DNA from 4 places in the Anoxybacillus sp. CHMUD genome. Region 1 is predicted to be linked to each of the others. Evidence: riboswitches for the same ligand, from Rfam matches in the RefSeq annotation. Region 1 holds a riboswitch; each other region holds the start of a gene.
What was found. A riboswitch is a leader RNA that binds a small molecule or an ion and turns the genes downstream of it on or off. The one in region 1 is predicted to bind S-adenosylmethionine.
Positions count from the first base shown of each region.

Region 2: another riboswitch for S-adenosylmethionine. It lies ahead of metK (methionine adenosyltransferase); the one in region 1 lies ahead of ETB99_RS13575 (methionine biosynthesis PLP-dependent protein).
Region 3: another riboswitch for S-adenosylmethionine. It lies ahead of mtnW (2,3-diketo-5-methylthiopentyl-1-phosphate enolase); the one in region 1 lies ahead of ETB99_RS13575 (methionine biosynthesis PLP-dependent protein).
Region 4: another riboswitch for S-adenosylmethionine. It lies ahead of ETB99_RS06810 (methionine ABC transporter ATP-binding protein); the one in region 1 lies ahead of ETB99_RS13575 (methionine biosynthesis PLP-dependent protein).

Region 1 is NZ_SDLG01000027.1:11,425-17,040, reverse strand. Features, by position in the region: gene ETB99_RS13585 (HD domain-containing protein) at 1-324, shown strand, start outside; gene metC (cystathionine beta-lyase) at 345-1,484, opposite strand; gene ETB99_RS13575 (methionine biosynthesis PLP-dependent protein) at 1,488-2,591, opposite strand; SAM riboswitch class I at 2,664-2,771, opposite strand; gene ETB99_RS13570 (cupin domain-containing protein) at 2,886-3,365, opposite strand; gene ETB99_RS13565 (DODA-type extradiol aromatic ring-opening family dioxygenase) at 3,488-4,252, shown strand; gene mscL (large conductance mechanosensitive channel protein MscL) at 4,266-4,661, shown strand; gene ETB99_RS13555 (phosphatidylglycerophosphatase A family protein) at 4,764-5,279, opposite strand; gene ETB99_RS13550 (esterase family protein) at 5,382-5,616, shown strand, end outside.
Region 2 is NZ_SDLG01000009.1:65,299-70,914, reverse strand. Features, by position in the region: gene ETB99_RS08245 (N-acetylmuramoyl-L-alanine amidase) at 1-501, opposite strand, end outside; gene pckA (phosphoenolpyruvate carboxykinase (ATP)) at 617-2,203, opposite strand; SAM riboswitch class I at 2,377-2,485, shown strand; gene metK (methionine adenosyltransferase) at 2,606-3,811, shown strand; gene ETB99_RS08230 (phosphatase PAP2 family protein) at 3,856-4,374, opposite strand; gene ETB99_RS08225 (gamma carbonic anhydrase) at 4,448-4,978, opposite strand; gene ETB99_RS08220 (alpha/beta hydrolase) at 5,061-5,616, shown strand, end outside.
Region 3 is NZ_SDLG01000019.1:39,512-45,127, forward strand. Features, by position in the region: gene ETB99_RS11670 (carbon-nitrogen family hydrolase) at 1-579, opposite strand, end outside; gene ETB99_RS11675 (pyridoxal phosphate-dependent aminotransferase) at 676-1,848, shown strand; SAM riboswitch class I at 1,938-2,045, shown strand; gene mtnW (2,3-diketo-5-methylthiopentyl-1-phosphate enolase) at 2,106-3,326, shown strand; gene ETB99_RS11685 (2-hydroxy-3-keto-5-methylthiopentenyl-1-phosphate phosphatase) at 3,326-3,982, shown strand; gene ETB99_RS11690 (methylthioribulose 1-phosphate dehydratase) at 3,979-4,587, shown strand; gene ETB99_RS11695 (1,2-dihydroxy-3-keto-5-methylthiopentene dioxygenase) at 4,600-5,136, shown strand; gene ETB99_RS11700 (ZIP family metal transporter) at 5,149-5,616, opposite strand, start outside.
Region 4 is NZ_SDLG01000007.1:87,778-93,393, forward strand. Features, by position in the region: gene ETB99_RS06790 (ribonuclease M5) at 85-432, shown strand; gene ETB99_RS06795 (thioredoxin family protein) at 441-710, shown strand; gene ETB99_RS06800 (hypothetical protein) at 840-1,139, shown strand; gene ETB99_RS06805 (O-acetylhomoserine aminocarboxypropyltransferase/cysteine synthase family protein) at 1,204-2,496, shown strand; SAM riboswitch class I at 2,654-2,759, shown strand; gene ETB99_RS06810 (methionine ABC transporter ATP-binding protein) at 2,835-3,863, shown strand; gene ETB99_RS06815 (methionine ABC transporter permease) at 3,853-4,521, shown strand; gene ETB99_RS06820 (MetQ/NlpA family ABC transporter substrate-binding protein) at 4,538-5,362, shown strand; partial or broken gene ETB99_RS06825 (carboxymuconolactone decarboxylase family protein) at 5,434-5,616, shown strand, end outside.

The DNA.
Region 1 (5,616 bases):
ACATATAAACAAAACGACATTCATGCGATTAAAGGGGCGGAGCGAGCGCATAAACTGCTTATTCGACTCGGTGAACATCCTCAACACGCCAAAGAAATCGCCCTCGCCATTTTGCTTCATACCGATTCGTATCTTCCAGAAGGAGAACTAAAACGAAAACCGCTTCAAACGATCGTGAAACTCGCCGATGAAGCAGATGAAGAACCGGGTGGCAAACATCATTATCGCCAAATCGATGACGAACTCGCTTTGAAAAAAATTCAACAGCTCGATCGCATGGTCGAACAACAACTACAACGTAACGCTCTCGACCAAATTAGCTAAGGCTAGGTGTTATACCTAGCCTATACATACGATAACGCCTGTTCAAAGTCGGCCACTAAATCATCCATTGCCTCAAGTCCGACGCTTATGCGCAACAAACCGTCCGTAATGCCGCGACGAAGTCGTTCCGCTTTCGGCATCGCCGCATGCGACATTTTCGCTGGATACGATAAAATCGATTCGACCGCCCCTAAACTGACCGCAAAAATAGGAATGTGCGCATGTTGGACGAACGTTCGCACCGCTTGTTCATCTTCCAATTCAAACGACAACACCGCCCCAAATCCGCGCGCTTGTTCGCGATGAATGACGTGCCCCTCATGATGCGAAAGCCCTGGATAATATACATGTGCCACTTTCGGATGACGATGTAAAAATTGCGCCAATTGCATAGCTGAACGAGACGAATGCTCTAACCGAACGTGCAACGTTTTTAATCCACGCAACACAAGCCACGCATCTTGCACGCCGAGCACTGCCCCAAACGAATATTGCAGTTTGCGAAGCTGTTTTGCGAGACGCTCGTCTTTCACAACCGCAAGTCCAGCAATGACATCGCTATGACCTGCTAAAAATTTCGTTGCGCTATGCAAAACGACATCGACACCGAGATCAAGCGGACGCTGCAACAAAGGAGTCGCAAACGTATTATCTAAAAACGTCAAACAACCGTGCGCTTTCGCAAGCTTCACAACCCCACGAATATCTGTAATTTTCAAAAGCGGATTGGACGGCGTTTCCATATAAATGACTTTCGTATTTGGACGAATGTGACGTGCCACCGCATCTAAATCAGTCATATCAACAAACGTATGTTCAATGCCAAATCGGCTCAATACGTCCGTGATGATGCGATACGTTCCACCATATACGTCATCGGTAATCAGTACGTGATCGCCTTTTGACAACAATAAAAATGCCGTAGAAATGGCCGCCATGCCCGATGCGAACGCAAAACCGCTCACTCCACCTTCTAATTCCGCAATCGTTTCCTCAAGCGCCTCACGCGTCGGGTTGCCAGAACGGCTATAATCGTACTTGCCAAACGTATCAAAATCAAACTGATGAAACGTCGACGCATGATGAATCGGGACACTCACTGCCCCCGTTTGCGTATCAATTTGCCATTGATTGTGAACGAGCTTTGTTTGTATATCCACTTTTCACACCTCTTTCATACGCTGAAACGCTTGTGCTAAATCAGCAATTAAATCATCAGCGTGTTCAATACCGACCGAAAAACGTAACAAACGATTACATACCCCGTTGGCGATGCGAATATCCTCTGGAATATCCATATGTGTTTGCGTCGCGGGATACGTAATAAAACTTTCGACACCGCCTAAACTTTCCGCAAACGTAATCAGTTTTAAACTTCGTAAAAAGGTATTCACCCATTTTTCATCGCGCACGCGAAACGACAACATGCCGCCTCTTCCCGGATACAATACGTCCGTCACATCTTCATGTTCGACTAAAAATTTATATATCGCCTTTGCGTTTTGTTCGTGCTGACGCATGCGCAGCGCAAGCGTCTTCATGCCGCGAATTAACAGCCATGAATCAAACGGTGATAACACCGCACCGATGGCGTTATGATACATCGCGAGTTGCTCGCACAGCTCTTTTCCTTTGGCAACAATGAGCCCGGCAAGCACGTCGTTATGCCCGCCTAAATATTTCGTTGCGCTATGAATGACGATGTCCGCCCCTTTCGTTAATGGCTTTTGTAACACAGGGGTGTAAAACGTATTATCAACAATAAGAAGAAGCCCATATTGCTTCGCAAACGTTGCCACCGCTTCAATATCCGCCTCTTGCATGAGCGGATTTGTCGGCGTTTCTAAAAAAATCGCTTTCGTTTTGTCCGTCACATGCGCCTTTACCGCATCGAGATCGCGAAAATCGACGTATGTAAACGACAAACCGTATTTCTTCCACCCTTTTTCAAATAGCCGATACGTTCCGCCATATAAATCGGCCGAAACGAGGAAATGATCGCCGCTTTCAAACAACGCAAACAACGTTTGAATCGCCGCCATGCCTGAGCTACATGCAAACCCTTGATCCCCTTCTTCTAACTGCGCAATCGCCTCCTCGACAATACGTCTCGTCGGGTTGCCGGTTCGAATGTAATCGTACCCTGTCGATTGTCCGATTCCTTCATGACGATACGCCGTTGAAAAATATACTGGCGGATTGACCGTCCCCGTCGCTGTCTCGCTTCGATTTCCAATTTGCGCTAACCGTGTTTCGATATGACTCATTCGCTCTCTTCCTTTCTAAAAAAATAAAAGCCTTCAAAGAAGAAGGCTTTTTTGTCCATAGACAATCGCTTCTTCTTATCTTCCGAATTGAACGCCAATTCGCTGGATTTAGCACCTGACCGTTTCCGGCTGGTTGCTGAAGCTTCATCGGGCCAGTCCCTCCGCTTCTCTCGATAAGAACGCAAAACAATATCGAATTTTCTGATTTTTAATTAATGTATCTTATTTTCCGAAAAATTGCAACTATTTTTTATCCTTTTCCAACACGTGAGGGCTTCCCCCAAGTCTTTTCTCTCATTCCGCCGCAAGAGCATCGGCTTTTGTCGGATGGACGGTACCCGCTGGATGTTGTGGCGGTGCATAGATGGAATACAATTTTAGCGGAACGTTTCCAATATTTATTACATTATGCCACGTTCCAGCAGGGACAAAAATAGCAGAGCCGTCGCCCACTCGTCTTTCAAACGTTAGCTCGTTTTTCTTTTTCCCCATCCGTACAATCCCTTCGCCTTGTTCAATACGTAAAAATTGATCCACGCCCGGATGAATTTCTAAACCAATATCCTCCCCGACACGCAAGCTCATTAACGTCGCTTGTAAATGCGAACCTGTCCATATCGTCGTACGAAACATATTGTTTCGTTTCGTCGCTTCTTCAATTTGAATGACAAACGGGTTCGGTCCGTAATCTTTCGTATATTCCCTCGGAAGCGGATAAGGCATGATCGGATATGGATACATTGGATACACGTAATGCGGATAGTAATAATACATGTTCTCACCTCTTTTTCATATTCATCGTCATGTTATGCACAACTGCCCGACCATGCGCCTCACATGCAAAAATCGACAAATCAGAAATATATATGGTACACTGGAGAAAAAGGAGTGAGATAATGAAAGCACCTGCTTTATTTCTTGCGCATGGATCACCGATGTTAGCGATTGAAGATAGCGCATATACATCGTTTTTAACAACGCTCGGAAAACAGATGCATCCAAAAGCTATCGTCGTCTTTACTGCACATTGGATGACACGCCAACCGACCGTTTCGTCGATCGCTGGAACGTATGAGATGATTTATGACTTTTCCGGCTTCCCACGTGAATTGTACGAAGTAACTTATGCTGCACAAGGTTCAGTCGAATGGGCAAAACGCGTCCAACATCATCTGAAGCACGTCTCCCCCATCGTCAATATCGACGAGAAGCGCGGACTTGACCACGGCTCATGGGTATTGTTAAGCCGACTATTTCCAAAAGCAAACGTTCCAATTATTCAGGCATCCGTTGTTCCTTCGTGGACACCAAAGCAGCTATTTCAACTTGGTAAAGCGTTACGCCCGTTGCGTGACGAAGGTGTCATGATCATCGGTAGTGGTGGCACAGTGCATAATTTAATGGCGCTTCGTTGGGAAGAACGAACAAAAGTAGATTGTTGGGCTGTCGCCTTTGATGATTGGTTGCTTGCCCAGTCATCTGCCCAGAGTGAAGATGTGTTTCACTATGAAGAAAAAGCCCCTTATGCTAAACAAGCCGTCCCGACTCAAGAACATTTAGCACCGTACTGGATTGCTTACGGAGCCGGCAATCGCTCGCCACATGTTTTATTCCGAGAATACGAGTACGGAAACTTAAGCCTTTTAGCTGTATCATTTTAATGGAGGGATTCCGATGTGGAACGAGTTTAAGAAATTCGCTATACGAGGCAACGTCATCGACTTAGCTGTCGGAGTGGTTATTGGTGGGGCATTTGGAAAAATTGTTTCTTCCCTCGTCAATGACATTATTATGCCCCTTGTCGGTCTCATTTTAGGGGGAATTGATTTCAGCAAGTTATCTTGGAAAGTCGGAGAAGCAGAAGTGAAATATGGGACTTTTATTCAAACTGTCGTTGACTTTTTTCTCATCGCCTTTTCCATTTTTATATTTATTAAGCTGTTAAACAACTTGCACGAACGAATGAAAAAACAAGAAGAGACGAAACAAACCGCACCAACGATTACAAAAGAACAACAACTGCTCACAGAAATTCGCGATTTATTGAAACAGCAAAAAGAAACACCGTAGCCCTCAAAGTTTGGGGGCTTCATTCGCATAATAAGCAAGCCGTTTATATTTCACATTTCTTCCGTAAAAAAACCGTAAACCCATGCGGATTTACGGCTTTTTTTACGCATTCAACGCAGCTTCTTCCTCGTCGCGCAAATTGTGGGCAAGGCGACCGGATGCGCTAGCGGCAACGCTGGCAACTAAGTCGTCTAAAAACGTATGCACGCCTTTGCCGCGCTTCGTGTCAAGCTGCTTAATGATCCCGACTTTATTTTTATCTAAATGACCAAACGTCGTTACCGCGATGCTTCCGTACCCGAGCACCGCGCCGAGCGCCAACGTTTCATCGACGCCAAACAGTCCTTCGTCCGTCTCGACAATCGTTTGTAGCGGCTCGGAAAGCATGCCTTGTTCGGCTAATTTATCGAGCTCGATGCCAACTAAAATCGCATGTTGCACCTCGCGTTTTTGCAGCACTTTTTCGACGCTTTCTATACATTCTGCCATCGTTAGCTCTTTGTTGTAAGGACTTTGCATTTCATATACAATCTCAGCAATCGCCGGAATCGTCACCCCACGTTCCGTCAATAACTGCAACGTTCTTTCGTACACTTCTTTGCTTGTCACACGCTTCATATTTCATTCCTCCTCTCGTTCTATCATTATATCACGCAGCGACAAAAAATGCCGAAATGTGATACGATAAGAAAGAACAACGTCGAAAAAGGATGGGAGAACATGCAGGAGTTAAAACTTCACAGCCAACATTTAAACGAAGAACTGGCGCTACCTGTGTACTGTTCAAAACCTGTTACACCGCTTTATAAACATCTCGTCATCATCGCACAAGATGGTCAAGATTATTTTATGTTTGGAAAAATCGGGAGCGTCATTGACGAGCTTGGCGTGCGCGCTGTCGTGATCGGCGTGCCGTATCGCGATGTGTCAGATCGCTATGAAAAATATCATCCGA
Region 2 (5,616 bases), on a different contig from region 1:
TTCTTTTATTTCGATGTTTTCTTTTTCTGCTAATACTTGCGCATAGTTAAAACAAGGACATTGCTTCCATTCGTATCCTTTTAGTTCGTTATGTCCTTTCACATCTTTATAGTTTGGTAATATATTTACAAGTGTTTTGTATAACGCTTTTAGCGATTGTTTTTGTTCATTCGTCGGTTGTTGTGTGCGAAAATCACCTGTTAAACAAATGCCAATGCAGTAAGGGTTATGATTGCCGACATGGTAGCTAATCGTTTCTAAGTCGTTGCAAAAATGAATCGTTCCGTCTTGTTCAATGACAAAATGGTATCCAATTCCGGGCCATCCTTTACTAACGTGATAATTAGCAAACGCGAATGCGGAACCTGTTTTCGTTAAACTATGATGAATAATAATATGTGTTTTTTGTTGAATCGTCGTCTTTTTGTACGAACGTCCGGAACGAGTAGGGAGAAGATGGCGTATATCTTTTAATTGGGGGAGAGCAAGTAGTTCGTTCATTTTTTAGCCTCCTTTTGTTCGTTTTTATATACTACTATATGTTCCAATTTCGTAAATGGTTTGTACGAAACAATAAAAAAAGAAAAAAGCTGCCAAAACAGGCAGCTTTTGTTGTTTACGCGATTGGCCCACCGAGTTTTTCGATGCGTGGATCAACGTTTGTGAATTTTTTAAAGTTTTCCCGGAACTTCGCCGCAAGCTCTTTTGCTTTTTGTTCATATGCTTCCTGATCTGCCCATGTGCTTTTCGGTTGTAACACTTCATCAGGCACACCGGGAACGTGAAGCGGGATATGAAGACCGAAAATAGGATCTTGAACGGTTTCTACGTTGTTTAATTCTCCTTCTAACGCTGCTTTTACCATCGCGCGTGTATACGATAGCTTCATTCGTTCACCAACGCCGTATCCACCACCAGTCCAACCGGTGTTTACTAAAAACACTTGAACACCGTGGGCGTCAATTTTTTGACCAAGCATGTCTGCGTAACGCGTTGCAGGAAGCGGTAAAAACGGTGAACCGAAGCATGTAGAAAATGTTGCTTCCGGCGCTGTCACTCCGCGTTCTGTGCCCGCTAATTTGCTCGTATAGCCGCTTAAGAAATGGTACATTGCTTGTTCTTTCGTTAATTTACTAATTGGCGGCAATACGCCGAACGCATCTGCTGTTAAAAAGACGATTGTATGCGGATGGCCAGCAACGCTCGGCTGCACGATATTATCCATCGCTTCGAGCGGATATGCTGCGCGCGTATTTTCAGTTAATGTTGCATCGTCATAGTTTGGTATGCGCGTGTCTGGGTCAACGATGACGTTTTCTAATACAGAGCCGAAGCGAATCGCATCAAAAATTTGTGGCTCTTTTTCACGTGATAAGTTAATGCATTTGGCATAACATCCACCTTCAATATTAAAAACACCGTTGTTTGACCAACCGTGCTCGTCATCGCCAATTAGGCGACGGTTTGGATCAGCAGAAAGCGTTGTTTTTCCTGTACCAGATAAACCGAAAAAGAGCGCGACATCACCTTCTTGACCGACGTTTGCTGAACAGTGCATCGGGAAGATTCCTTGTTCTGGCAATAAAAAGTTCATGACAGAGAAAATGGATTTTTTCATTTCACCAGCATATTCTGTTCCACCAATTAGTACAGTGCGGCGCTCGAATGAGATGATAATAAACGTTTCTGAGCGCGTGCCGTCAATAGATGGATCAGCTTTAAATGTTGGTGCAGAAATGACTGTAAATTGTGGTTCATGTGTTTGTAATTCTTCCGCTGTTGGACGAATGAACAATTGATGAGCAAATAAGTTATGCCAAGCAAATTCGTTGACCACTTGAATCGGCAAACGATAAGCTGGATCTGCGCCTGCAAAGCCATTAAATACAAATAGTTCTTCTTTTGTCATTAAATAATCGATCACTTTGTTGTAAAGCTTATCAAATACCTCTTCAGAAATAGGTTGATTGACAGTTCCCCAATCAATTTTATGTTTCACAGACGGTTCTTCGACAATATATTTATCCTTTGGAGAACGGCCTGTATATTTTCCAGTTGTTGCACAAATTGCTCCTGATGAAGTTAGGATGCCTTCTTTCCGAGTTAGTACTTTTTCTACTAGTCGTGGTACAGATAAGTTATGAAAAACCCCATCCCTTTGTAAGAGTGTTGATAATTTGTTTGTCAGTTCAATGGAATTCATTGGACAAAACCTACCTTTGTTTGATTTATCTTTATGTAAAAAGTATAACACATTTTGATAAATAGTCCATACTAATTATTGTATTTTTCTTCAGTTTAATTTCAAAATAATCCATATAGAAAAACGTTGACTCGTTTCGTACGGATGTGGTATGATGCTGAAATGAACGGATACTCTTATCCCGAGTTGGTGGAGGGAGACAGGCCCGATGAAACCCAGCAACCGTCACATACGTGAAAAGGTGCTAACCTGTGGCAAGGGAACGCCCTTGAACGATAAGAGTGAAAGGCGCAGACAAATGCAAAAACCTTTCCTCTGAGGGAAAGGTTTTTTTCACGATAGACCATAATAAGAGGGATGAGTACCGTATCATTTGTCATTATACTGAGGAGGAATGTTTGAATGCCTAAACGTCGTCTGTTTACATCTGAATCTGTAACGGAAGGGCATCCGGATAAAATTTGTGACCAAATTTCCGATGCGATTTTAGATGCGATTTTAGCAAATGATCCAAATGCGCGTGTTGCGTGCGAAACGAGTGTAACAACAGGACTTGTTTTAGTGAGCGGAGAAATTACAACATCTACATATGTAGACATTCCGAAAATTGTCCGTGAAACGATTCGTGGAATTGGCTATACGCGTGCAAAATACGGTTTTGACGCAGATACGTGCGCCGTATTAACATCCATTGATGAACAATCTCCAGATATTGCGATGGGTGTTGATAAAGCGTTAGAAGCTCGTGAAGGACAAATGACAGATGAAGAAATCGAAGCGATCGGTGCAGGAGACCAAGGATTAATGTTTGGTTTTGCGTGCAACGAAACGAAAGAGCTTATGCCGCTTCCAATTTCACTTGCCCATAAACTTGCGCGCCGTTTAGCAGAAGTGCGTAAAGAAGACATTTTACCATACTTACGCCCGGACGGAAAAACGCAAGTGACAGTAGAGTATGATGAAAACGGCAAACCTGTACGCATTGATACGATCGTTGTTTCCACACAACATCATCCAGAAATTACGCAAGATCAAATTGTGCGCAACATTAAAGAACATGTCATTCAACCTGTCGTTCCAGCGGAGTTGATCGATGAAAACACAAAATATTTCATTAACCCAACAGGTCGTTTCGTCATCGGTGGTCCACAAGGTGACGCAGGGTTAACAGGACGCAAAATTATCGTTGACACTTACGGTGGTTATGCTCGTCACGGCGGTGGGGCTTTCTCAGGAAAAGACCCAACGAAAGTAGATCGCTCGGCAGCATATGCGGCTCGTTACGTAGCGAAAAACATTGTCGCAGCAGGTCTTGCGGATAAATGTGAAGTGCAATTAGCATATGCGATCGGTGTGGCGCAACCTGTATCGATCTCAATCGACACGTTCGGCACAGGCAAAGTATCTGAGGATGTATTAATTGAAGTGGTGCGCAACAACTTCGACCTTCGCCCAGCAGGCATTATTAAAATGCTCGATCTCCGTCGCCCGATTTATAAGCAAACAGCAGCTTATGGTCACTTCGGTCGCACGGACATTGATCTTCCTTGGGAGCGTACAGATAAAGCGGAAGCGTTAAAACAACAAGCGTTACAGTTAGCGAAGTAAGGAAAAGAGGAGAGTTACAAGATGTAGCTCTCCTTTCCTATTTTTTAAGTAAGAACAGAAAATGAAGCAATACCAAATAGCGTACCGAGCATACAACCGGCAAGCACATCAGAAGGGTAATGAAGCCCTAAGTAAATGCGCGACACGGCAACGCTAACAGCAATAGGTAAAAGACAAACAGCAAGCGCTGGAGCGTATAGTAAAAACGGAACGATGACAGAAAATATTGCAGTCGTATGTCCTGATGGAAATGAATGGTCAGTTAATGGGTTTTTTGTTACTTTCGTTTTATGTAGTGAAATATACGGTCGTTTGCGAGGATATATTTTTTTCATCATTGCGACAGGAATATGGCTAAGTGCTAAGGCGATCGCACTTGCGATAGCAGTATCGCGCCATTCATCCCGCAATAGCCAAATGGCTAGCATAACCGATGTAATTGAAAATGTAGCCCCTCCAACGTGTGTAATTGAACGAAAATAGGTGTTTAGCCATTTTTGATCAAAATAACGATTAATGCTGTAAAATAACTTGCACTCCCAATCGTACCATTTTCGTAACATAAGCAAATCCCCCTGATTTTATGATAAAATACATATGTGAAGTCAATAATAAAACAATGTAAAAATACCACGCTTATTTGTCGCGTGGTTTGTTTACTTGAAGTGATTTATAATATTGTCCTTTTTCGACATATTCGCGACGAATGCGTGCCATTTCACGCTCATCTTCTTCAGTTAATTCACGAATCACTTTCGCAGGACGACCGAATGCAAGTGTGCGTGGCGGGATTTTTTTTCCTTGTGGAACGAGGCTACCAGCGCCGATAAACGCACCTTCACCAATTTCGGCACCGTCTAAGACGATCGAACCCATGCCGATGAGTGCGCCTCTTTTGATGATCGCACTATGCAAAATGACTTGATGTCCGATGGTGACATCATCTTCAATGATCAGTGGATTGTTTGGGCTTTGGTGAAGGACAGAGTTGTCTTGGATGTTTACACGGTTGCCGATGATTGTTGGTGCGACATCTCCACGAATGACAGTGTTAAACCAAACACTCGTTTCCTCTCCAATTGTTACATCACCTGTAATAGTGACGTAATCGGCGATGAAAGCAGAACGTGCAATGTTTGGTGTGTGTTCTTTATATGGATAAATCATTTCACTCGTCCCTTTCGTTTCGTTTTGTTATATTTAGTGTACAAATTTTTCGGCTATTCGTAAACATAAAGGAGGGGTGTATATGTGGAAATGGGAAGGAGAAAATGCAAAAGGAACGATTGTGATCGTTCACGGTGCAGCTGAGCATCATGGACGATATAAATGGCTTATTGAAATGTTTCGCATGCACGGTTTTCATGTTGTTGCAGGAGATTTACCAGGGCAAGGAACGACATCACGCAGTCGAAGAGGACATATTGATTCCTTTGACGAATATATCGAAGCGGTTGCCAGTTGGGTGCATGAAGCAAGCGTGTATGAACAGCCTGTTTTTTTACTCGGTCACAGCATGGGTGGGCTCGTCGTCATTCGTACATTGCAAGAAAAGCGTCTTCCTGTGCGCGGTGTCATTTTATCTTCTCCATGTTTAGGGCTCGTTCACTATCCGTCCAAAGCACTTGAAATCGCTTCGCACATTTTAAATGTTATTCATCCGAAAAAGCGTTTTCCATCAGGGTTAACGGTGGAGATGGCGACTCGAAATGAAGAAGTGCGTGAGATGGATAAAAACGATTCATTATACGTGACGAAAGTGTCTGTTCGTTGGTATCGTGAGCTAGTCAAAGCCATTCGGATTG
Region 3 (5,616 bases), on a different contig from region 1:
GACGACGTAACATTGATTTTCGATCGCTCGCGCCATTAATAACGTGCGCCAATGATGAAGGCGCGAAAGGGGCCATTCCGCAACGACAAATAACACTTCCGCACCGTTTAGCGTATGCGCGCGAATCCATTCTGGAAAGCGAATGTCATAACAAATGACCCCCGCACACGTCGTTTCATCGAGCGAACATAGCCCGGTCGTTTCTCCCGCTTGTAAATATACATGCTCATCCATCAATTTAAACAAATGAAGTTTGCTATATTCACAAACGACATCGCCGTTTCGATGGACGATATACATCGTATTCGTTATGTTGTCCGCCACTTTTTTCGCGACCGATCCGCCGACGATATGCACATGATACGTGCGGGCAAGTTCGGAAAGAAACGCTTTCGTTTGTTCGCCGTTTTCATCAGCAATATGAGCAAGTCTCGTTAAATCGTAACCTGTCGTCCATAGTTCAGGTAAAACGACGACATCGGCTTCTTTCGCGATTTGTTCCATGTAGCGCACGACTGTTTGTTTATTTTTTTCCGGTGCTCCAAACGCAATGTCCATTTGTACGCAAGCGATATTCATCTCATTCACCTCAAAAAAATTTTCTTTACATTTTGATTTTTACGATATATGATTCTTGACTAGAATTTCAACCTTTTTGTGAAGTAGGTGTGAAAAATGAAAACATTTCCGCAATCGAACTTGTTACAGCAACTTCCGAAGCAATTTTTTGCTTCGCTCGTGCAAAAAGTGAACGCAGTCATTGCCGAAGGACATGATGTCATTAATCTCGGACAAGGAAATCCAGATCAGCCGACACCAGCGCACATTGTAAGCGCGATGCAACAGGCGGTAGCAAAGCCTATGTATCATAAATATTCACCATTTCGCGGCTATTCGTTTTTGAAAGAAGCAGTCGCGACGTTTTATAAACGCGAGTATGGCGTGACGATTGATCCTGAAAAAGAAGTCGCTATTTTGTTTGGCGGAAAAGCAGGGCTTGTTGAAATGCCGCTTTGCTTATTAAATCCGGGCGATGTTGTGCTCGTTCCTGATCCCGGTTATCCAGACTATTGGTCGGGGGTCGTGCTTGCGCGGGCGCGCATGGAAATGATGCCGCTACGGGCGGAAAACGGCTTTTTACCTAATTACGAGGAGCTAAACAAAGATGTCGTTCGCAAGGCGAAACTGATGTTTTTAAACTATCCGAACAATCCGACCGGCGCAACCGCAACGAAATCGTTTTTTCAAGACACGGTTTCGTTTGCTGAAAAACATCGTATCGGTGTTGTACACGATTTCGCATACGGAGCGATCGGCTTTGACGGGAAAAAGCCAGTAAGCTTTTTACAAGTCGAAGGGGCCAAAGACGTCGGCATTGAAATTTATACGTTCTCAAAAACGTACAATATGGCAGGATGGCGCATCGGTTTTGCGGTCGGTAACGAAAGCATGATCGAAGCGATCAACGTATTACAAGACCATTTATACGTCAGCATGTTCGGGGCGATTCAAGAAGCGGCAGCAGTCGCACTACTTGATTCGCAACAATGCGTCGCCGAGCTTGTCGCGACGTATGAAGCAAGAAGAAACACGTTCGTTCATGCATTGCGTGACATCGGCTGGGATGTGCAAGCGCCAGCAGGTTCGTTTTTCGCTTGGCTTCCGGTGCCAAACGGCTATACGTCGGAAACGTTTGCTGACCTTTTGCTTCAAAAAGCGCACGTGGCGGTCGCTCCGGGCATTGGGTTTGGCGAACATGGGGAAGGCTATGTGCGCACAGGGCTACTCACAAGCGAAGCAAGACTTCAAGAAGCAGCGGAACGCATCGGGCGGTTGCAACTTTTTTAAAAAATCGTTGACAAAATCGGCATGTGCTGTCATAATTCGAATTAAATTTGTGAAAAACGAACTGTTTGAAAAATTTTATACATTGCGAATTCTTATCAAGAGTAGGTGGAGGGACGAGCCCGATGAAGCCCGGCAACCGACTTAACAAGTGTTAAGCACGGTGCTAATTCTCGCAGCAATGAGCTGAGAGATAAGAAGAGACGAACGATTGAGCCTCTTCTTATGAAGAGGTTTTTTATTTGTAAAGGAGTGGGAAGATGATTACCGCAACATATTTGATTCATGACGACAAAGACTTAGTGAAAAAAGCGGAAGGGATTGCGCTTGGATTGACTGTCGGGTCGTGGACCGATTTGCCGCAGCTTGAACAAGAGCAGTTGAAAAAACATAAAGGCGTTGTTCAGTCCATTGAACAGCTCGAAGAAGATGAGCGGGTCAATACGTTTTTTGGCAAGAGACTAAAGCGTGCCCTCGTGCGCATTTCGTATCCGAGCGTCAATTTTAGCGCCGATTTTCCAGCGATTTTGACGACGACGTTTGGAAAATTGTCGCTTGACGGAACGATTAAACTTGTTGATTTAACGTTTTCTGACGAACTGAAGCGTGCGTTTCCGGGCCCGCGCTTTGGCATTGACGGCATACGCGAAAAGCTTGGCGTTTTTGACCGTCCGCTTGTGATGAGCATTTTTAAAGCGGTCATTGGGCGTGATTTACAATACGTCACCGAACAATTAAAACTACAAGCGCTCGGTGGGGTCGATCTCGTGAAAGACGATGAAATTTTATTTGACAATGACTTAACGCCGTTTGAAAAGCGCATTGTCGCAGGAAAACAAGCGCTTCAGGAAGTGTACGAACAAACAGGGCATCGAACGTTATATGCGGTCAATTTAACAGGTAAAACGTTTGAACTAAAAGACAAAGCGAAGCGTGCGGCGGAGCTAGGGGCGGACGTGTTGTTGTTTAACGTGTTTACATACGGACTTGACGTGTTGCAGGCGCTTCGTGAAGACGATGACATTCGCTTGCCGATTATGGCACATCCGTCGTTTAGCGGCGCGATCGCCTCATCGCACGTATATGGAGTTAGCTATGCGCTTCTTCTTGGAAAACTATTGCGCATGACCGGGGCGGATTTTTCGCTCTTCCCATCACCGTATGGAAGTGTCGCGCTTGAAAAAGAACAGACGGTTGCGATTGCCCATGAACTTACGAAAGAAGAACCGTTTTTACGCACATTCCCTGTGCCATCTGCCGGCATTCATCCGGGGCTTGTGCCGCTTTTAGTGCGCGATTTTGGCATCGACTCCGTCATTAACGCAGGCGGCGGAGTGCACGGACATCCGCAAGGCGCTGTCGGTGGCGGGCAAGCGTTTCGTGCCGCAGTTGATGCGGTGCTTGCTGGTCGTTCGCTTCATGATGCGGCAAAAGAAAACGAAGCGTTACAACAAGCGCTTGATTTATGGGGGGGCGCTTGATGAAGCCAATTATTTTTTGCGACTTTGATGGAACGATTACGTTAAACGACAACATTATTGCGCTTATGAAACAGTTCGCTCCGCCCGAGTGGGAGGCCATCAAAGATGACGTACTTGCGCAAAGATGTTCCGTACAACAAGGTGTCGGACGCATGTTTTCGCTATTGCCGACGACGCTAAAAGAAGACATCGTGCAATTTTTGCTTGACACCGCCCGCATTCGCGACGGATTTTCCGACTTTGTCGCATTTACGAACGAACGGGAAATTCCGCTTTATATCGTGAGCGGCGGCATCGACTTTTTCGTTTATCCGCTGTTAGACGGACTTGTTGAAAAAGAACGTATTTTTTGTAACAGCGCTGACTTTAGCGGAGAAACGATTCACATTACGTGGCCGTATGCGTGCGATGAACATTGCGGAAATGAATGCGGGTGCTGCAAGCCGTCGCTTCTTCGTAAACTCGCGCCAAAGGGGGCAAAAACGATTGTGATTGGCGATTCCATTACCGATTTAGCGGCGGCGAAACTAGCCGATTACGTCATCGCGCGCGACTTTTTGCTTGAAAAATGCCGGGAGCTTCATTTGCCACATACACCGTTTACGACGTTTTATGATGTCATCGATGCGTTACAAGAAAGCGAGGTGATCGTGTGAGACAAAAAAAATGGGAAGAGCTTGCGGAAGTGAAACGAGAACTAGCGGCGCGCGATTGGTTTATGGGAACGAGCGGCAACTTGTCGCTAAAGGTGAGCGATGAGCCGCTTACGTTTCTTGTGACCGCTAGCGGAAAAGATAAACGAAAAGAAACAGCAGAAGACTTTTTACTCGTCGGTGCGGACGGACAGCCAGCCGAAGCGACGCATTTAAAGCCGTCAGCTGAGACGCTTCTTCACGTTAAAATCTACAATAAAACGAACGCTGGTTGTGTGCTTCATGTCCATACCGTTGACAATAACGTTATTTCCGAATGGTACGGTGACGAAGGGGAAGTCGTTTTTACAAATCAAGAACTCATTAAAGCGTTCGGATTATGGGAAGAAGATGCGGCGTTTCGTATTCCGATTATTCCGAATTTCGCCCATATTCCGACGTTAGCGGATGCGTTTGCGAAACATGTGCACGCGGACGCCGGAGCGGTACTTATTCGCAACCACGGCATTACCGTATGGGGAAAAGATGCGTTTGAAGCGAAAAAGTTTTTAGAAGCATGCGAGTTTTTATGTCAATATTATGTGAAACTACTACTTTTAAAACGATAAGGGGGAGTATGTATGGCAGTTATTAAAGTGCGCAACACAGGTGAAGTGATTGAAGGAAAGGAAAACGTCGCTACGTTTTTAAATAAGCAAGGGGTGTTGTACGAACATTGGGATGCAAATAAACTTCCAACGCATCTTCAAAACAAATTTGTATTAACAGACGAAGAAAAGGCGGATATTTTAGCGACGTTTCAAACAGAAATTGAAGATTTAGCGAAGCGTAGAGGGTACCAAGCGTGGGACGTTGTCGCCTTGTGCGAACAAACGCCAAATTTAGAAGAGCTATTGAAAAAATTTGAACAAGTGCATACGCATACAGAAGATGAAGTGCGTGCAATCGTTGCTGGTCATGGCATTTTCGTCATTAAAGGGGACGAAAATACAGGCTACTTTGACGTTGAACTTGAAGCAGGGGATGTCATTTCTGTACCAGAAGGAAACCCGCATTTCTTTACGTTAATGGACGATCGCCAAGTCGTCGCGGTGCGGTTGTTTATTGATCCATCTGGCTGGGTGGCACATCCGTATGAAGAAAAAGAAGGGGCGTAACGCTCCTTCTTTTTAAAATGCTTCAATTAAAAACACCATAACGAGCAAACCGATAATAAACGCATACGTCGATGATTGTTCGTTTCCGTCGCCATGGCTTTCAGGGATTAACTCTTTATAAATAATAAACAACATCGCACCAGCCGCAAACGCTAATCCGTACGGAACGAGCGCGTCGACGACGGACGTTAAATAAAAGCCGATGATGGAGGCGACGAGCTCGATCATTCCCGTCCCGGTTGCCATGAAAAACGCTTTTCCTTTTGAAATGCGTTGATTAAATAAAAAAAGCGCAACGAGCAATCCTTCAGGTGCATTTTGAAAGCCGATCGCTAAGGCGATTAAATCCCCGATATGATTTTGTTCCCCCGAGGCATAACTCACGCCAACAGATAAACCTTCTGGAATGTTATGAAGCGTAATCGCCGCAAGGACAAGCAGCGCTTTTTGATCCATTTTGATGCCGCTTTTTGTATGTGC
Region 4 (5,616 bases), on a different contig from region 1:
GCTGTCCTTTTGTATTGGATAAAAGGAGAAAAAGTGTGCGATCACGAATATAATATACATAAATGAATGTACAAGGTGATGACGATGGCGATTGTAGAGGTAGAAAAAGTAATTATTGTTGAAGGGCGCTCAGATAAAAAGAAAATCGAGAGTATTATTAGTGAACCGGTAGAAATTATTTGTACGAACGGAACGCTTGGTACCGCCAAACTTGATGAATTAATCGATGCTTTGTACGATAAAGAAGTGTACATTTTAGTCGATTCCGATGAAGCAGGAGAAAAACTGCGCCGTCAACTTCGCCGTGAATTTCCACAAGCTGAGCATTTATACGTCGATAAAATGTATCGTGAAGTCGCAGCAGCTCCGAAGCATCATATTGCGGTCGTGTTATTAAGTGCAAATATCGATGTACACGCACAATATTTATAGAAAGTTGTGTGATCGTTGTGAAAGTTGTCTATATGTACACGCCATTATGTGGAACATGTCAAGTGGCAAGTCGAATGGTTGATGTACTTGAGCAGTTATTGCCATCTGTTACATTTGAACGTCAAGATTTAAACTACGTGCCGGACAAAGCGGTTGAGTGGTGCATCGAAAGCGTTCCGTGTTTACTTATTTTTCAACATGATAAACTTGTACAAAAAATATATGCTTTTCATTCTGTTCCATATTTATACGAAACGTTGCGAAAGCTGGCTGAATAAAGCCAGCTTTCGACATATTTCTTGGGAAATTGACGAGGAAACGAGACATTTGTCGAGCGTTTATAGCAGGAACTACTCGCATTTATATGGAAACAATGGATATGAGAAATATGGGACGGGGGCGATTGAATGAACATGTTAGCGCCGATTTTGCCGAATGACTGTTTATATATTCAACTACAATGGGAGAGTCGAGAAGTATTATTATGCATATCGAAAGAAGGTATTCGTCGCGTAGAAGAGGTAGATGGAGAGCGAGTCATTACGATTCGTGGTTCGGCACAGGCGATTATGTCGCTATTGCAAGGGTCTTTAAAACTACAGCAACAACTGCGATTAAACGAATTGTCCGTCACAGCATCGTTTCGTCACATTTTATTGTTAGAGTCGATCTTTTTCCTTGCCAAGCCGTATGATGTTGTTCGTTGACGAGCAATATGTATCGTGTTAAAATTCTAAATATTCACAAATTATTACATGTGGGGGAGAAACGATGAAATTTGAAACGATTGCTGTGCACGGTGGCTTGCAAACGGATCCAGTAACGAAAGCGCGTGCAGTGCCAATTTATCAATCGAATGCGTATTTGTTTGATAACACAGAGCATGCGGCCAATTTGTTTGCGTTAAAGGAAGCTGGGTACATTTATACGCGCATTCATAATCCGACGGTAACGGTGTTTGAAGAGCGTGTCGCTCAACTTGAAGGGGGCATTGGTGCTTTAGCGGTAGCGAGCGGCATGGCTGCTATTACGATGGCAATATTAAACGTCGCTCAAGCGGGAGATGATATTGTTTCTGCTTCGACGTTATATGGGGGAACGTACAATTTGTTTGCGAATACGTTGCCGAAATACGGCATTACAACACATTTTGTCGATCCGTCTGATCCAGAAAATTTCCGTGCGGCAATTACACCAAAAACGAAAGCGATTTTTGCTGAAACAATTGGCAACCCAAGCCTGCATGTGTTAGACATTGAGGCAGTTGCGGAAATTGCGCATGAAGCAGGCATTCCGTTGATTATTGACAACACGTTTGCGACGCCATACCTTTGCCGGCCAATCGAACACGGAGCGGATATTGTTATTCATTCGGCAACGAAATGGTTGCTTGGTAACGGAACGACGTTAGGTGGTATCATTGTCGATGGTGGAAAATTTGATTGGAATTCGCCGAAGTTTCCAGCGTTTACGGCGCCAGATCCAAGTTACCATAATCTCGTATACGCAGACATCGGTGCGGCGGCGTATATCGTCAAAGCACGCGTGCAGTTGTTACGTGACTTAGGACCGGCGATTAGCCCGTTCAACGCCTTCCAGTTTAATTTAGGGCTAGAGACGTTGCATGTCCGCATGAAAGAACATATTGCCAATACGAGAAAAATCGTCGAGTATTTGGACAACCATCCAGCAGTCCATTGGGTGTTGTACCCTGAACATGACAATCATCCAGCAAAAGAGCTAGCGAAAAAATATATGCCAAAAGGGGCAGGAGCAGTCGTTGTCTTCGGCATTCAAGGTGGCCGTGAAGCAGGGGCTACGTTAATTAACAACGTTAAGCTTTGGTCACATGTGGCAAACGTCGGCGATGCAAAAAGTTTAATTATTCATCCTGCAAGTACAACGCATCAACAGTTAAGTTCAGAAGATTTGAAAGCATCCGGCGTAACAGAAGATATGATTCGTTTATCGGTCGGTATTGAAAATGTCGATGATTTAATTGAAGACTTAGAACAGGCGATTGAAGCGGCGACAGGGGTACGGTCGATGTATTCGGATGTGTAGCGTGTTAGTTGTATATAGCTAGCACGTTTATCTATGTCAAAAAATTTTTATTATTTTTCGTTGACACCGTCCTTCTTTCGATGATATACTCACTCTTGTAGTTTAAAATGATCCTTAAACATATTAAAACGTTAACTGAATAAAGCGTTTAAAAGCGCTCTTATCAAGAGAGGTGGAGGGATGTGCCCGATGAAACCCGGCAACCGTCAGCGCTGCTGAAATGGTGCCAATTCACACAAAGCGTTTGCTTTGAGAGATAAGAGACAGAATGGACGATTCGCGCCTTTCTGTTCTCTTGAGCAGAAAGGCTTTTTTCATGGAAGGAAGGTGACAGCAACGTGATCACATTATCGAATGTAACAAAAGTGTACAAAGCAGCAAGTGGGAATGTAACGGCAGTCGATCATGTGAATTTGCATATCGAACAAGGAGAAATTTTCGGTATCATCGGTTATAGTGGAGCAGGGAAAAGCTCGCTCATTCGGTTATTGAACGGATTAGAAAAGCCGACGAGCGGTGAAGTGATTGTTGATGGGAAAGATATGGGGAAAATTAGCGGGAAGCAGTTACGCCAAGCGCGCCAACAAATCGGCATGATTTTTCAACATTTTAATTTGCTTTGGTCACGAACCGTGCGCGAAAATATTGCTTTTCCGTTAGAAATTGCTGGCGTGACGAAAGAAGAACGGATGAAGCGTGTCGATGAACTTATTCAACTCGTCGGTTTACAAGGGAGAGAAAATGCGTATCCATCGCAACTGAGCGGCGGACAAAAGCAACGCGTTGGCATTGCACGCGCATTAGCGAACAATCCGAAAGTGCTGTTATGCGATGAAGCAACATCGGCGCTTGATCCGCAAACGACCGACTCAATTTTAGACTTGCTTGTTGATATTAATAAACGTCTCGGTTTAACGATCGTATTAATTACACACGAGATGCACGTGATTCGCAAAATTTGTGATCGCGTTGCGGTCATGGAAAACGGAAAAATTGTCGAAATGGGCGAAGTGCTTCACGTATTCCGCAAGCCAGAACAGCCGATTACAAAACGATTTGTTCAGCAAGTGACAGAGCCGGAAGAAACGAAAGAAGCGATGTTGCATCTTCTTGAACGATATCCGAATGGTAAAGTTGTTCAACTGACATTCGTTGGTGAAGCAGCTGAGCAACCGCTCATCACACAACTCATTCGTCAATTCGATTTAAATATAAATATTTTACAAGGGAAAATTTCGCAGACACATCACGGAGCATACGGGGTGTTGTTCATTCATTTAGACGGTGCGAATGAGGAGATTGAGCGAGCGCTCGCTTTTATTCGCCAGCAAGAAGTTGAAGTGGAGGTGTTGGCGAATGTTCAATGAACTATTTCCGAACGTCGTTTGGGATAAAATATGGGCGGCCACGACGGAAACGTTGTATATGACCGCCGTCTCCGTTGTCGCAACGTTTGTGCTTGGTATTTTACTCGGATTGTTGTTGTTTTTAACGTCTAAGGGAAACATATGGGAAAATCGTTTTATTAACGGTGTGATCGCATCGTTCGTCAACATTTTTCGTTCCATTCCGTTCATTATTTTAATTATTTTGCTCATTCCATTTACGAAACTTGTTGTTGGTACAATTCTTGGAGCGAATGCTGCGCTACCGGCACTCATTATCGGGGCCGCTCCGTTTTATGCACGCATGGTTGAAATTGCGCTTCGTGAAATTGATAAAGGTGTCATTGAAGCGGCAAAAGCGATGGGGGCAACGACAGCAACAATTATTTGGAAAGTGCTTCTCCCTGAAGCGTTGCCAGCACTTGTATCTGGTATTACAGTTACAGCGATCGCGCTCGTTGGTTATACAGCGATGGCAGGAGTTGTCGGTGCTGGGGGGCTTGGAAACTTAGCGTATTTAGAAGGGTTTCAACGTGACAATAACGACGTCACGTTCGTTGCAACAGTGCTCATTTTAGTCATCGTCTTTATCATTCAGTTTATTGGTGACCTTGTCACTTCTAAAATAGATAAACGATAAAAGGAGGAAGAAACAAATGAAAAAATGGATCTCTTTACTTGTTGCTGCAGTTGTTGTATTAGCGCTCGCTGCTTGCGGAAAAAGCGAAAGTGCCGAAGAAAAGACGAATAAGCTTGTCGTTGGGGCATCAAACGTGCCACATGCCGAAATTTTAGAAAAAGCAAAACCGATTTTAAAAGAAAAAGGAATCGAATTAGAAATTGTGACGTTCCAAGATTACGTGTTACCAAACAAAGCATTAGCGGATAAAGAGTTAGATGCAAACTATTTCCAACACATTCCTTATTTAGAATCTCAAATGAAAGAACATGGCTATGACTTTGTGAATGCAGGCGGTATTCATATTGAGCCGATTGGCGTATATTCAAAAAAATACAAAAGTCTTGAAGAGCTACCAAACGGTGCAAAAATCATTATGAGTAACTCTGTTGCTGATCACGGTCGTATTTTATCGATGCTTGAAGAAAAAGGACTAATTAAATTAAAAGATGGTGTCGATAAGACGAAAGCAACAATTGATGACATTGTTGAAAATCCGAAAAATTTAGTATTTGAAGCGGATGTTGAGGCAGGATTGCTTCCGCAAGTGTATAAAAATGATGAAGGAGATGCGGTATTAATTAACGCAAACTATGCGTTAGATGCCGGATTAGATCCAGCAAAAGATCCGATTGCGGTTGAGTCGCCAGAAAACAACCCATACGTGAACATTATCGCGGTTCGTAAAGGTGATGAAAACCGTAAAGAAATTCAGACGCTTGTTGAAGTGTTGCAATCAAAGGAAATTCAAGACTTCATTTTACAAAAATATAATGGTGCTGTTATTCCAGCAACGAAATAAGGATGTCCATTCGGGCGTCCTTTTATATTTTCTCGAAAACGACGCATGATAAAAAGGAAGGAGGAGTGCATATGTCGATAGAACAATGTTTACACGAATATAAGCAAGGGTTAGGCACCGTTCACACAACAAATGCCTCATGTTGGACGAGCGTTTAACGCATTTACGGAAGCTTGCTTCGTCGAAGGGGAGCTATCAAAAAAGAAAAACAACTCATCGCACTAGCGATTAGTGTCGCTAAACAAGATGAATAT